DNA from 2 places in the Paenibacillus macerans genome. Region 1 is predicted to be linked to the other one. Evidence: predicted binding sites of a transcription regulator. Region 1 holds the regulator's gene; the other holds the start of a gene.
The links. Region 1 encodes LexA, which represses DNA repair genes until DNA is damaged. Its sites were predicted from a motif close to CGAACATATGTTCG; they were not measured.

Region 1 (7,792 bases):
CCTCAGATCGTTCTGTTCAACAAAATCGATCTTTGCCGGCCCGATGGCTTGCAGATGCTGCCCTCCGGCGAAGGGTACTTAAAGATCAGCGCTTACGATGAACGGGACCTCGCCGCGATCCGCGAAGCGGTGCAGCGCAGGTTGTCCGGCGGAACCAAATCGTTTCGGATTCCGGCGGAGCGGGGCGATCTCGCCTCCGTTTTGTACCGGATCGGCGATGTGGTGAATCAGCAAATGGATGAGGCGGACATGATTTACGATGTGAACGTAAACCAGGCGGATTTTGCGAAATACGGGTATCAGCTCGCTCCTTTTGCGGTTCAAAAGCCTGACGTCCATGAAGAAACGAACGAATCGAGATAAGGGAGAGAGAACAACAAGATGGCGGTATTTTCGGATGAGATCGTAAATTGGCTAAAAGCGGCCGAGCGTAAGGCGGAGGGGAGGTTTCGGGAGATCGACGAAATCGTCGATCACAACTCGTGGAAAGTCATCGAAGCGTTTCAGCGGCACCAGGTGAGCGATTACCATTTTTCCGGATCGACCGGATACGCCTACAATGACCGCGGACGCGAGGTGCTGGATCTCGTGTACGCTGACGTATTCGGCGCGGAGGCGGCGCTCGTCCGCCCTCATTTCGCTTCCGGAACGCATACGATCGCAACGGCATTGTTCGGTGTCTTACGTCCCGGGGACGAACTGCTCTATATCACGGGCCGTCCTTATGATACACTACATAAAGTGATAGGTAAGCCGGGAGACGGCAGCGGCTCGCTGCAGGACTTCGGAATCGCCTATAACGAGGCGGAGCTAACTGCCGACGGCACAATCGATTGGAAGGCGGTGAGAGGGAAAATTACCGATAGGACGAGGGTGATCGGCATCCAGCGTTCGCGGGGATACGATTGGCGCGATTCCTTTACCGTCGAACAAATCGGGGAGATGGTGCGCGAGGTTAAAGCGCTCAAACCGGAGGCGATCGTGTTCGTCGACAATTGCTACGGCGAATTTACCGAAGAACGGGAGCCGACCTCGGTCGGCGCCGATCTGATCGCCGGCTCTTTGATCAAAAATCCCGGCGGCGGCCTGGCTGAAACCGGGGGATATATCTGCGGGCGCGAAGACCTCGTGAAGCTCGCATCCTATCGTCTGACGGCGCCGGGAATCGGCGGGGAAGTCGGGGCGATGCTGGGGACGACCCGCGGCATATACCAGGGGCTGTTCCTGGCGCCGACCATCGTGGGACAAGCGGTCAAAGGCAGCGTCCTGGCGGCGGCGGTATTCGAGCGGGCCGGCTTCGAAAGCCGGCCGGGGTGGAACGAGCGGCGGACGGATTTGATCCAGGCGATTTCCTTCAGCGGTCCGGAGCAATTGATCGCTTTCGTGCAAGGCATTCAAAAGGCGGCCGCGGTGGACGGTCATGTCGTGCCGGAGCCTTGGGATATGCCGGGCTACGAGCATCCCGTGATTATGGCCGCCGGCACCTTCATTCAGGGAGGAAGCCTGGAATTGTCCGCCGACGCGCCGATACGCGCCCCTTATATCGCATACATGCAGGGCGGATTAACTTATTCTCACGTGAAATTCGGGTTGCTTACCGCCCTCCAGACGATGAAAGACCGCAACTTGTTGTGAGTTATCCTAACATATCTATTGACATGTTAGGATAACTCACATATGATAAGGTCAAGAGATTATATAACTGGAAGGTTGAGAGCGATGAGTGACGAAATTCGCAGAAATATGGCCTTATTTCCTATCGGTATCGTAATGAAGCTCACGGATTTGACGGCAAGACAAATCAGATATTATGAACAGCATGAGTTGATTGTGCCTGCGCGCACTTCGGGAAACCAGCGTATGTTCTCTTTTAATGATGTCGAGCGGCTGCTGGAGATTAAAGGTCTCATTGATAAAGGCGTTAATATCGCCGGCATCAAGCAGGTGATGAATCCGATGTCACGTGAATCCCAGGAGGCGACGGTGATCACGAAGGACACGGAAGAGAAGCGGAAAGAAATGACCGATTCTCAGCTTTACCGCATGCTGAAGCAGCAGTTGGTCACCGGGAGCAAGCCGAATCAGGTTTCCCTGATCCAAGGCGAGCTGTCCCGCTTTTTCAAAAAATAATCTAAATGTTGGGAGAGGTAATTCATGAGTTACACCAAAGAAGATATTTTGCGCATTGCCAAAGAGGAAAATGTACGTTTTATCCGCCTGCAGTTTACCGACTTGCTCGGTACGATCAAAAACGTGGAAATTCCGGTCAGCCAGTTGGAAAAAGCGCTCGACAACAAGATGATGTTTGACGGCTCTTCCATCGAAGGTTACGTTCGTATCGAAGAATCTGACATGTACCTCTACCCGGATCTGGATACCTGGGTGGTTTTCCCTTGGGTGACTGAAGATCGCGTTGCCCGCCTGATTTGCGACGTGTATATGCCGGATGGCACGCCGTTTGCCGGAGATCCGCGGGCCATTTTGAAGCGCGTGCTGAAGGAAGCGGAGGAAATGGGCTACACCTCGATGAACGTTGGTCCGGAACCGGAATTTTTCCTGTTCAAAACCGATGACAAAGGCAATCCGACGACGGAACTCAATGACCAAGGCGGCTACTTCGACCTGGCGCCGACGGACCTTGGCGAGAACTGCCGCCGCGAAATCGTGCTGACGCTGGAAGAGATGGGCTTTGAGATCGAAGCTTCTCACCATGAAGTGGCTCCAGGCCAGCACGAAATCGACTTCAAATATGCGGATGCGGTCAAAGCGGCCGACCAGATTCAGACGTTCAAACTGGTCGTCAAAACGATCGCGCGTCAGCACGGCCTGCATGCCACGTTTATGCCGAAGCCGCTGTTCGGCGTCAACGGCTCGGGGATGCACTGCCACCAATCGCTGTTTAGAGGGGATACGAACGCGTTTTATGAGGAAAGCGATCCGCTTGGCCTGAGCAAGGAAGCCCGTCATTACATGGCCGGCATTCTGAAGCACGCCCGCGCGTTCGCGGCGATCACGAACCCGACGGTCAACTCATACAAACGCCTTGTTCCGGGTTATGAAGCGCCGTGTTATGTGGCCTGGTCTTCCAGCAACCGCAGCCCGATGATCCGGATTCCGGCTTCCCGCGGCCTCAGCACCCGGGTCGAGGTGCGGAACCCTGACCCGGCGGCCAATCCTTACCTGGCGCTTGCCGTGATGCTCAAAGCGGGCCTGGATGGCATCAAGAAGGAGCTTCCGCTGGTGGAACCGGTCGATCGCAATATCTATGTGATGTCCGAGGAAGAGCGCGTCGAAGAAGGCATTCCAAGCCTGCCGGCCGATCTGAAGGAAGCGCTTGGCGAGCTGCTCCGCAGCGAAATCATTTCCGAGGCGCTTGGCGATCACGCCTTGACCCATTTCTACGAGTTGAAGGAAATCGAATGGGATATTTTCCGCACGCAAGTACATCCGTGGGAACGCGATCAGTACATGACGCTGTATTAATTGAGGAATCCCTTGGGGCCGTTGGCCTCAGGGGATTTTTGTTTTTTGCGGGCAATAATGGGCTCAGCCTAGGATATCGACGCTTAACAGCCTGCTGCTGGAACGACTTTGCGCCGGATGAACGGCTAACCTGTCGGGTGGAACGGCTGACCTGTCGAGTAGAATGACCAACCTGTTGGATGGTACGGCTAACCGTCGGGTGGAACGATACACCGTTGACCTTCAAAATAGCGGCACTTTATGTACTTATCATCCGGACCCAGGCATATTTATCCCCATTAGCGGCATTTTTTGTTCTTATTGACCTGTGAACCGTCCGGAATGCAGCATTTTCTCGAGGGCGGGGGAAAATAGCGGCATAAATTGTCTCTCTTTCTCTCAAATTGACGGACTTCGCCGGAATAACGACGTTTTTTGTCCTTATGTTGTTAGAGCCGGACCGGAGATCCTCCTTCGATCCAAGTACCATCACACTGGAAGGCTCAGCGCAACGGGTTAAGATAAAAAATAATCTTATGCAGTTCATACTTTTTCCATCAACCGGCCTGGCGAGTCCGTTTATTGGACTAGAATATTTTGGAAACTGTAATTATGCCGTTTTTTATTCAGCGATTGGATACCTTATAGATATAAGGAGGTTGAATGAAATGGTTACCGCACTCAAAAGATATCAGCGGCGCCGGTATCGTTTGAAACAGTGGTGGGTTTCCGAACGGGCGGGATTCGGGTTTGGATGGGGAATGCGAGGCAGACGGGGAAAATCCGGCTACGGAACGATGCCTTATTTCCCGGATTTGGATTGGGACTAGCGGACGGAGGGGTGCATCATCCCTTTTCCGATGAAAATTTCAAGTGGAAAAAAGGACGCTGCAGACTGTTCTGCTTCGTCCTTTTTTCATTGCCGTAAAATGAATCAGTTCAGATCCCGGAACAAGCCCACCACTTTACCGAGGATGGTCACGTGCTTCAGACGCAGCGGCTCCATGGTCGGATTTTCCGGCTGCAGACGAATATGGTCCTTCTCCTTGTAAAAGGTTTTGACCGTCGCCTCGTCGTCTTCGGTCATCGCAACCACGATATCCCCGTTGTTCGCTGTCTGCTGCTGGCGGACAATCACGTAATCTCCATTATGTATGCCGGCTTCGATCATGCTGTCCCCAACTACGGAGAGCATGAAGATTTCTCCGTCTCTTGTGTAATGATCCGGCAGCGGAAAGTAATCTTCGATGTTCTCCGTGGCGGTAATCGGAACACCGGCCGTGACTTTGCCCACGACGGGAACGCGTGCGACGGTTTGAGCGAAGTTATTGAAACTCTCGGATTCTTCCTGATTCAACAGCTCGATGGCACGCGGCTTGGTCGGATCGCGGCGGATCAGCCCCTTCTTCTCCAACCGGTCCAAATGGCCGTGAACCGTAGAGCTGGAGGCAAGTCCTACAGCTTCCCCAATCTCCCGGACAGAGGGAGGGTATCCCTTGGCGCGAACTTCATTGCGGATAAATTCCAGAATGGCCTGTTGCCGGCTGGATATCTTTGACATATCGGATCAACCCCATTTAGTAACGTTTGGAAAAATTATAACACAGAACTTCCGTTCGCACAAACATTAGTTCTAAAAGTAAACTTTAAAAAGAAATCAAAAAGTAATCTTTTGATCACGAAGCGGATTATGAAGCGGTTTCGACGTCGAATCTTGAATTCAGCCGGGCTCTAGCATATGCTTCCGAAGCATGTTCCTAAGGAAGCATTCAGGTGTTCACGTACCCAAAACGAACGCTAAGCTCCTAACGTCCACGGCTTCAACCAACTTTCTCGGTGCTGAATAACTGACTTTTTAAACTCGCACTAAAGAAAAAAGGGAACAATTGTTCGAAAAAAGTGTTGAATCAAACAAATGTTCGTGTTATAGTAATGGCATTAATAAGAACGCTTGTTTGGAGTGATGAATTTATGCCAAGATACACTACCTATAGAAGCATCTATGACCAACCTTCTTTTACTCGTCCCGCAAAGAGAAGACTACATATTTCGATGTTTCGTCACAGCCTCGCCAAGGTTGCCGTTTTTCTTCTGGTGCTGAGCCTTACTTGTACGGGCGTGGTAACGGCATTTGCCGCCTCCTCCGATTCCGGCCGTCCGGAGCGGGAGCTTGAGCAAGTCGTTGTTCTGCCCGGGGATACATTGTGGGAAATCGCGGTTGAACATAAGCCGCAAGGATCGGACACGCGCGTCTACATCAAGAAGTTGATTCGCGTCAACGGGTTGAACTCTAGCGAGATTAAGGCGGGGGATATTTTGTTCATTCCTTTGGAATGACAATACGTACAACATACGGAAATCGTTATTTTCTTATATATGTTAGCGCGTGTTTATAAGGGGCTGTCGTCAAAGCGGACTTTTTAAACCATTTCTATAAACTAAAGGGGCTTGCCATTGGCGTTCTGGAGTGATTTCCGCCGCCTTGACAAGCTCTTTTTCTCATGTCAAAGTAAGAATTAATGCCCTGCATGATGCTTGTTCCGCCAAAGTGCGGCTAAACCGGAATCATCGGAGCGCATAGTAAATGAATCCAGGAGGAAGATATGGACATCGATGCTTTGGTAAAGCGGATTAACGAACTGGCCCGCAAGCATAAAACGGAAGGTTTAACGCAGGACGAGATGCTGGAAAGAGCCCAGCTTCGCGAAACATACCTGGAGAATGTCCGCAGAAATTTTCGCCGGCAACTCGAATCGATCGAGATTGTAGATAAATAGGGGAGGAACATGCATGGCTTCGTTTGACCGGAAAGTGGAGCGGAATCAGCTCCGGATGCAGAAAAAAGGAAAGGGCCCGAATTTGGGGAGCGGGCAGGGCGGAAGAAACGCGAGAAGCGTCTTGGGACCTAACGGGGAAGGCGACGTCTTCAAAGGGCGCAACTTTATTTTGCCGATCGTGCTGTTCTTGTTGGCTCTGCTCTATGCCAGCGTCGGCATCATCGGGAATTCGGCCGAGGTGAATACGATGATGTATTGGATTACGATCATCCTTTACGCCGTGCTGGCGCTCGCCATATTTCTCCGCAAGCCGTATTTGCGCATCAACAAAAGCTGGCTCTACACCTCGAAATTTAACCGGGACAAATCTCTGGATGCCGGAAATATCAGCAAAATCATCGTAAGCCGGAACAAAATCGTAATTGAGCCGAAAATCCGGGATGCAAAATGGGTATTTTACCGGACGCGCAACCGCTTTGACACCGAGGCGATGGCCGCGCGGCTGGAACTGTATGCCAACACGCATCACGTGAAGCTGGTCAAGGAATAAGGAAGGCGTTGTTCATTTGCCCCCATAGGGAGATCATGGAGCGAGGTTGAAACGATGACGATTAAAGCTGTTTGTTTTGATTTGGACGATACGCTGCTGTGGGATGACCGCAGCGTAAAGGAAGCTTTTGCCGCGGCCTGCGAGTTCGCGGCGCAGCGGGTTCCGGGAATCGAGCCGGAAGAGCTGGAGGAAGCGGTGCGGCGGGAAGCACGCGGACTGTACGAGTCTTACGAAACGTATCCGTTTACGAAGATGATCGGGATTAATCCGTTTGAAGGCCTATGGGCTACGTTTTCGGCCGGAGAGCAGCCGGAGTTCCGCCAGCTGGAGCAGCTTGCCCCGGTATACCGCAAGGAGTCCTGGCGGCGCGGGTTGCTGGCCGTCGGCGTCGATAACGACCAGCTCGGCGAGGAACTGGCGGAGCGGTTCGCCAAAGAGCGCCGCGCCCGTCCGCATGTTTACGAAGAAACGTTTCAAGTGCTCAAGGAACTTCACGGAACCGTTAAGCTGCTGCTGCTGACCAACGGCTGCCCGGCCCTGCAGCAAGAGAAGCTCGACGGCGTGCCGGAGCTGGCGCCGTTTTTTGACGAGATCATCATTTCCGGCAAGTTCGGCAAGGGCAAACCCGATCCGTCCATTTTCCGCCATGCGCTGGAACGGTTAGGGATCGATGCCGGCGAAGGGATTATGGTTGGCGACAAGCTGACGACCGATATCAAAGGCTCGCTCAGCGTCGGCATGACGGCCATATGGATCAATCGCGACGGAAAACAGCCTAGCGACGAAATCAAGCCCGATTACGAAATTTCGCACTTGTCCGAGCTGCACGAAATTATCGCGCGATTGGCGTAAGCTTGCGTACGAACGTCCAATCTCAAAACGAATGTACGGAATAAGCGAAAAGGAGGGAAATCCATTGAAGGGAAAAGCCGGGCGGATCGCCGTTATGGTATTGTTGATCACGGTGCTTGGCGGCTGCGGACGAAGCGAAACGGCGGCGGTG
Region 2 (7,792 bases), on a different contig from region 1:
GGCTTGACCAAGGCTTCCCAGCGGTCTTCCCCAAGGTTCTTCAGCAGCAGCACTTCCGCTTTGGCGCCGGTATCCTGCTTGACCCCGAACAACCGGGCCGGGATGACGCGGGTATCGTTCAGCACAAGCGTATCGCCGGGATGAAGATAATCCAAAATATCGGGAAAAACATGATGGCGAATTTCTCCGGTTTCCTTATTCAACGTCAGCAATCGCGAAGCGCTTCGCTCCGGAAGCGGAGTTTGGGCAATCAGCTCCTCCGGGAGCTCGAAATCGTACATATCCACATTCATAACTCTGCTCATTCCTTAACGATAGTTACATTTTGGTAGTAGTGTTGCAATATTTTCCGGTAATCATACCCGGCGTCGGCCAATCCTTTGGCTCCCCATTGGGATAATCCGAGCCCGTGGCCGTTTCCGCGGCCGACAAACAGAAAGGCGCTGCTCTTGTCAATAACCCGGGCCGTTTGTTCCGCACCCAGCACCACCATATTTCCGCCGCTTAAGCTCGTTTTTCCGGAAGCCGATAAAATCGTAGCATCCGAAGCTGCCGTACCGGCAGCGCCTTCGGCACCTTGAACAGTATACCTTCCGGTAGGCACAATTTCAAACAAGGTGCTCGGCAGGCCGTTTAATGCGGATCTGAACGAATCCGGGTATTTGATGTCCAAAATTTGGCCGTTCGCCTTGATTTGCGTCACCCTTCCGGACGGTCCTCTTTGCGCAACCTCCAGACTCGTAATCGGCGCAGGCGGCTCGGTCGCCGTTTTGCCTTTGAGCGATTTTAACAGCTGATCGGAGGTGTAAGGCCCCCGAATCCAGGCATAAGCGGTGGACTCCGCCACCTTGCTGAGCACGATGGCCTTATCTCCCGGGTTTAGTTTCGCCACCGGGTTGACGTCGGATTGAATCAAGGGAAGCGGACGTACGTTTACATTGTTGGCCGTCACGGTCATTAGCGGCAGCCCGGCCGCGTTCGTTTCCGCAAGCTTGGCGTTATCTTCCCGGACATACCCGGTTTTGCCGTTGTCGAGCAGAACCTGGTACCACGTTTTTAATGAAGCCTGGGCCGATTCGTCGCCTTCGCTCGGGACGCTGGCGTAAATCGGATTGACGTTGCTCCACACTTCCGCGGAATCTGCGGTGACGCCGCCGCTATTGGACGAGAACAGGCCCTCAATCACTTTGCCGCTTACCTTCAGCACTTCGCCGGCGGTGCTTTCGACCGCCTTCACGACGCTGTCCGCCTCCTGATCTACACCATTGTAGACTTGGCTTAATGTTGTATCCACCAAGCCCGCAACCTTATACTTGTTCAATTGCGCGTTATACAGCGCGTAGCTGCGGGCGGCGACAGCCTGCGCCTTAAGCGCCTCCTGCGGCCATGAAGACGGTACTTCGGCGGATACGACCGAATATAAATATTGCTCTAGCGGCAACACATTGACCAGCGCCAACTGCCCGTTCACTTTACTGATTTCAAAATCGCCCCGGTACCGGCGTTCGGAACGCTCGACGACCTTTATGGCCGAGCTGTCTTTATTGTCACGGACCATCAGCTTGGCCCCTTCTCCGTACAGTTCGTAATGCACGGCCCCATTCGGGGCGCCCAAAGCGAGTGAAACATCATTATGCAGCAGAAGGGCTGGCGTTGCCAAATCCACAGGGGTTAAAAACAGCTGGGGCGCGGTTAGGGCCAGTTCGGCCTGCAATGTCGCTTGTTCGGCCACGCTGGACATCCCCCCGACCCACACCGCATACTTTTGCGGGCCGGTCATGGCCACAAACGCCTCGGCGTCCTGCCCGCTCAACGTTTTGGCTAGCGATTCGGCTTCATTCCGTGAACCGAAAAGGCCGGCCGATATGTAATAAGGTCCCCGTACGCTTGGCTTTTGGCCCAGGAGCTGGCCGGACAAGGCTTGGCTGACCCGGCCGGCAGCTGTCAGAGCCTCGGCCGCGCTGGCATACGGGCCGGTATAAATCCGGTAAACCGTGCCGGCCGGCCGATCGACCGCGTAGGCCACCGGTTTGTCGGCGGTACCCTGCAATTTTTTGACCGCGGCGGCGACCGTTCCCCAGTCGGTGCTTTCCAGCGCCTTCACTTTAAAGCCGCTGACGCTAAACCGGGAGGTTTCGGCTGCGGCCATTTCCAGCCAAGGCGCAAACTCTCCGCCGGCCATGATGCCCGCTTCCGCAGCCGCTTCCGTCTTCAGCGTTACCGCCGGCACGGTCGACTTGTACGTGCTGCCAAGATCCAGGTACATAGCTACGCGAATTTGTTCGGAAGCTGCGGCGCCGGCAACCCCCGGGAATTGGACCGCTGCAGTTAACAGCAAAGCGGCCGCGATTCCTTTTCCCCATTTGCTGAATGTCATTGCCCGTCTCGTCCCTTTCAAAACCGCTTCTCCTCTCTATGATGTAATGTTACCCGAATGCTAGCGAATTTCCCCTTTAAGGGCTTTCCGGCATGGGCAGCCCCAAATGCTGGTAAGCTGCGGGGGTCACCATACGGCCGCGCGGGGTTCGCTGCAAAAATCCGATCTGCAGCAAATATGGCTCGTACACGTCTTCGATCGTTTGGCTTTCTTCGCCGATCGTCGCCGCAATCGTATCGAGTCCGACCGGACCTCCCCGGAAGCTCGTAATCATCGCCCGCAGCATCTTGTGATCGATAAGATCGAGTCCCATCGGATCGACCTGCAGCATCTTTAACGCCTCCTTGGCGATGTCCGTCGTGATCATCCCGTCGCCCCGCACCTGCGCGTAATCCCGGACGCGTCTTAACAGCCGGTTCGCAATCCGCGGCGTCCCCCGCGATCTTAAAGCGATCTCCTCGGCGGCGTCGCCGACCATTTCGATGCCGAAAATATCGGCTCCCCGGGATACGATGAAGCTAAGCTCGCCGATCGTATAGAACTCGAGGCGGCTGACGACGCCGAAGCGGTCGCGCAGCGGCGCCGACAACAGGCCTGCCCGGGTGGTCGCCCCCACCAGCGTAAACGGCGGCAAATCGAGCCGGACCGAGCGGGCGCTTGGCCCTTTCCCGATCATGATGTCCAGCGCGAAATCCTCCATCGCCGGATACAGCACTTCTTCAACCGTGCGGTGCAGGCGGTGAATTTCGTCGATGAACAGCACATCGCCTTCCTGCAGATTCGTCAGCAGGGCGGCCAAATCGCCGGGCCGTTCAATCGCCGGGCCCGACGTTGTGCGGATGTTGACGCCAAGCTCGTTGGCGATAATGTTCGCCAGCGTCGTTTTGCCCAGTCCCGGCGGCCCGTAAAGCAGAACGTGGTCCAGCGCTTCATTGCGCATTTTCGCCGCTTCGATGTAGATTTTTAAATTTTCCTTGATTTGGCTTTGTCCGATATATTCCGCCAAGTAGCGGGGACGGAGGCTCAGCTCGACGGCCTGATCCTCCATCATCAAATTCGCCGATATGATCCGGTCTTCCATCATTGCGCGTTCGCTCTCCTTCCAGTCCTTCTCTCATCAGCCGGCATACAGCAGCTTGAGCGCCTTTTTCATTACCGAATCCACCGCTTCATCCGGGGCGACATCCTCCTTCATGCGATGCCACACCTTGTCCAATTCGGCATCCGTGTATCCAAGCGCCTTAAGCCCTTCCCGGGCTTCCGGCCAGCCGGGATAAGCGGATTCGGCCGCAGGGAGAGCCTCGGACGGATCATCAAATAAAGAGGGGCCGCCCATCCCTTCGAGCTTGTCTTTCAGGTCCAAAATCATACGCTGCGCCGTTTTTTTGCCGATGCCCGGAAGTTTGGTCAGAAAGCCGATATTCTCCTGGTGAATCGCCGCCACCACATGGTCCGGACTGCCCCCGCTCAAAATGCCCAGCGCCACGCGCGGCCCGATGCCGGACACCTCGATCAGCTTGCGGAACAGCCTCTGCTCTTCGCGGGTGGGAAAGCCGAACAGCAAAATCGCGTCTTCACGGACATGATGATGCGTATAGATCGTCACCGTCTCTTGTCCTTTCGCGGCAAACGCATACGGGTTCGGGCAAAACACCTGATAACCTACGCCCTGCACGTCGAGTACAACATATTCCGTTTCCAAATGGGCCACCTGGCCCCGCAAAAAATCGATCATGAACGCAATACCTCGTTTAATTTAGAATTTAATGTGTAAGAATGCGCGTGGCAAATTGCGACGGCTAAAGCATCGGCCACATCGTCCGGCTTCGGGATCGCCTGCAGCTTCAGGAACATGCGGGTCATTTCCTGCACCTGCCGCTTTTCGGCTTTGCCGTATCCGACGATCGCCTGCTTGACCTGCATCGGCGTGTATTCCGCGACCGGCAGCCCTTTCTGGACCGCCGCCAGCACCAGCACGCCCCTCGCTTGTCCAACCGACATCGCCGTCGTGACGTTGCGGTTAAAAAACAGCTTCTCCAGCGCCACCGCGTCCGGGTTATATTTTTCGATCAACTGCACCATGCCTTCATATACATGAAGCAGCCTTTCTTCCTCCGGCGTGTGCGCCTCCGTCTGAATGCAGCCGTATTGCACCGGAGTCAGTTTGCTCCCTTGTTTATCGATAAATCCAAACCCCACGATCGCGATCCCAGGGTCGATTCCAAGTATACGCAAGCTCATCTCTCCCCAAATGTATGCTCGAACTCCCGTTTTGCTTGCGGAGCTCGCGTCCTTTTTTGAAGCGAACATATGTATTCACTTTATTATAACAAAAGATCGCGCACATTGAGGAAAAAGTTTGTAGAGCGCCGGGATTGATGAAGGGGAAAAACAAACAAGCGCAAGCAGGAAGAGGATATCCATCTTCTGTGCTTGCGCTTTTCTTATACTTTTAACTCTCGCGAAAATATAAGGGTAAAAAATGGCGTTATTGTGGCGATGTCCCCCATTCAAAGAGAAATAGAGGGAATTTATGTCGCTATTTTCTACGAACCGCAACAAATACTCGCGATCTGGACTACTCTTAGGAAAATAAGGCCATAAAATTCCGTTAATGAGGGTGAACATGCCTAGCTCCGGATAATAAGTACATAAAGTTCCGCTATTTTGAACGCCGACGGTTCATCGTTCAGTTCATCGTTCCAGCAGCCAACCGTCAAGCGCCGATTTCTAGGTTGAGAGGTTGAGCCTATATGCTGACGCTATTTTTTAAGCAGTAAATAAGCAAAATAAGGCACCCCGAGCAGCGAGGCCATAACACCGGCCGGAATCCCGTCGGGATCGACCAGATTGCGGCCGATCGTGTCGGCGATGAGCAGCAGCCACCCGCCCAGCAGCACCGCGACGGGAATGAACAGCTGATTGCGCGGTCCGACCAGCGCTTTGGCGATGTGCGGAGCCATCAGGCCGATGAAGGCGATGCCCCCGGTGACGGAAACCGCCGATGCGGATGCCGCGACGGCGGCCAAAATCAGGATCAGCCGCTCGCGCTCAAGATGAACGCCCACGCCGATCGCCGATGCCTCGCTTAAGCTGAGCAGATTAAGCTGCCGGGATTTAAACAAAGTAAACGGCACAAGCAGGATCAGCCACGGAAGCAAGGCCCCGATAAAAGGCCAGTCCGTACCCCAAATATTGCCGGCAATCCATTTGGCGATAAAGTCCACCTTAGCGCGTTCCGCCGAGGAAATAATCACGATCATAATCCCCGACAGCGCCATGGAGAAGCCCACTCCAACCAAGACGAGGCGAACGGGATCAAGCCCCCGGGTCCGGCTGCACGAGAAAATATACACGAGTATGGCCGTGATCAAAGCCCCGACAAACGCAACAAAAGGCAGAATATAGGCAAACGATCCCGTTTCGATCGGAAAATACAGAAAAAACACGGAGATCGCCACGCCTGCTCCGGAATTGATGCCGACGATGCCCGGGTCGGCCAAATCGTTGCGGGTAACGCTTTGCAGGATCGACCCGGATAACGCCAAGGCCATTCCCGACAACAATGTGACCAGAATTCGCGGCAGTCTGACGGAAAACAGAACGAACTCCTCCTTAAACGTGCCGTGGCCCAGCAGCACGGGAAGCAGCCTGTCGAAGGACAGAGAAGAATAGCCGAACCCCATGCTGGCAACAGCCGTCAGAACGATGGCCCCGAGGCTGATCAGCAAAATGATACGCTGTTTCCGAACAAAAGCGGACGGATTCATGATAGCGATTTGCCCCCTTTACGCACGACAAGCAGGAAAAACGGCAAGCCTGCCATGGCCACAATCGCCGCCATGGGCGTCTCGTAAGGGGCGTTGATGGTCCGGGCGAGCGTATCCGCCAGCAGCATGAAGGCGGCTCCCGCAAACACCGAAAAAGGCAGGATATAACGGTAATCCGTGCCCACGATCTTGCGGACGATATGCGGAATCATCAGCCCGAGGAAGGCGATGTTTCCGGCGAGCGCCACCGCGGCCCCCGTCAGCAGGATGACCAGGGCAAACAGAATAAATTTGATCCGCGCGAGCTTTTGCCCCAGGCCTACCGCCACCTCGTCGCTCAGGCTGAGAATCGTTAAATGGCCGGAGTACATGACGGACACCGCGATTCCGGCAACAATGACCGGCGCGACCGTCTGAATTTGCTCCCAATTTGTCCCGATTAAGCCTCCGGCCGTCCACATGGAGACATCCTTGGAGATTTTGAACGCAAGGCTGATGCCTTCCGTGGCGGCCTGCAGAAAGGTGGAGATGGCCGCTCCCGCGAGCACGATGCGAACTGGGGACAAGTTCCCCCGGCGCACCGCGCCAAGTCCGACGACCAGCCCTCCGCCTGCGGCGGCGCCGATAAAACAAGCCAGCATGATGCCGAAGTAGCTGATACCCGGGATGCACGCAAAAATGACGGCAAGCGCCAGGTTGGCGCCGGACGTGAGTCCCAGCAAGCCGGGATCGGCGAGCGGATTGCGGGTGACCCCTTGCATAATCGCGCCGGATACGGCAAGCGCGGCGCCGGCCAGCATCGCGGCCAGTTCACGCGGCAAACGGATCTCTTGCAGCGTGAGTACATTCCCTTCGGATGCAGCCGAAGTAAGCGCCAGCCACAGTTCATGCGGCGCCGTTTCCTGCGCGCCGAACAACATCGAGATCACGAAGCAGACGACGAGCAGCAGCACGCTGCCGAGAAGCTTATACATAAACGGAATGGAACGTAATTTAACTCTCATAGGTATCACTGCCTTGGTTACTTGCCCAGGAAACTTTTCTTAAAGAAGTCCAATTGGTATTCCATGCTGAGCGGGTCGTTGAAATAGAAAGCTTTCGCATCGGCTTCAAAAACCCGGTTGTTTTTGACGGCAGGGATATTTTTGTAAGACTGCGTATTCTGGAAGGAATTGTCCTCGTCGGCATTTTTGCTGAAAATAATATAGTCCCCCACGTAATCCTGCAAAACTTCGGAGGATACCGCGAAATAGCCGTCCTTTTTCGTTGCTTCCTTGGTTTTCTCCGGCAGGCTGAAGCCCAAATCGCCATACAAAAGTTCGGTGCCGCGCCCAAAATTGTAGCCATACACGTAAAGCTGCTTGTTGAACGTCTCGATCACCGAGACCGTCGCGCCTTCGCCGACCTTCGCTTTAATCTCTTCGCCGGCCTGCTTCGTCCGCGCCTTGAAATCATTCACCCAAGCCTGGGCTTCTTTTTCCTTGTTCAGCAGTTTGCCGATTTCCAGCTGCTGCGTCAAATAGTCGACTTTTCCGTACGTAAAAGTAACCGTTGGCGCAATTTGCTTGAGCTTGTCTACGTTTTTAATATCAGACTGTCCGATGATGAGGTCCGGCTGCAGTTCGATGATCTTCTCCAAGCTTTC

Region 2: a site for LexA is predicted at 4,626-4,639, ahead of ruvC (crossover junction endodeoxyribonuclease RuvC). Genes of this name have one in related genera too.

The regions. Positions count from the first base shown of each region.
Region 1 covers NZ_UGSI01000001.1:1,483,297-1,491,088, reverse strand. Annotated here, with positions in the region: gene hflX (GTPase HflX) at 1-363, shown strand, start outside; gene DYE26_RS06850 (methionine gamma-lyase family protein) at 382-1,635, shown strand; gene DYE26_RS06845 (MerR family transcriptional regulator) at 1,720-2,130, shown strand; gene glnA (type I glutamate--ammonia ligase) at 2,155-3,483, shown strand; gene DYE26_RS33335 (hypothetical protein) at 4,131-4,292, shown strand; gene lexA (transcriptional repressor LexA) at 4,397-5,023, opposite strand; gene DYE26_RS06830 (LysM peptidoglycan-binding domain-containing protein) at 5,515-5,799, shown strand; gene DYE26_RS06825 (DUF896 domain-containing protein) at 6,066-6,239, shown strand; gene DYE26_RS06820 (hypothetical protein) at 6,253-6,789, shown strand; gene DYE26_RS06815 (HAD family hydrolase) at 6,844-7,641, shown strand; gene DYE26_RS06810 (FixH family protein) at 7,706-7,792, shown strand, end outside.
Region 2 covers NZ_UGSI01000002.1:1,787,387-1,795,178, reverse strand. Annotated here, with positions in the region: gene queA (tRNA preQ1(34) S-adenosylmethionine ribosyltransferase-isomerase QueA) at 1-293, opposite strand, end outside; gene DYE26_RS31360 (SpoIID/LytB domain-containing protein) at 302-2,398, opposite strand; gene ruvB (Holliday junction branch migration DNA helicase RuvB) at 2,454-3,458, opposite strand; gene ruvA (Holliday junction branch migration protein RuvA) at 3,495-4,112, opposite strand; gene ruvC (crossover junction endodeoxyribonuclease RuvC) at 4,109-4,612, opposite strand; gene DYE26_RS31335 (FecCD family ABC transporter permease) at 5,140-6,147, opposite strand; gene DYE26_RS31330 (FecCD family ABC transporter permease) at 6,144-7,151, opposite strand; gene DYE26_RS31325 (iron-hydroxamate ABC transporter substrate-binding protein) at 7,169-7,792, opposite strand, start outside.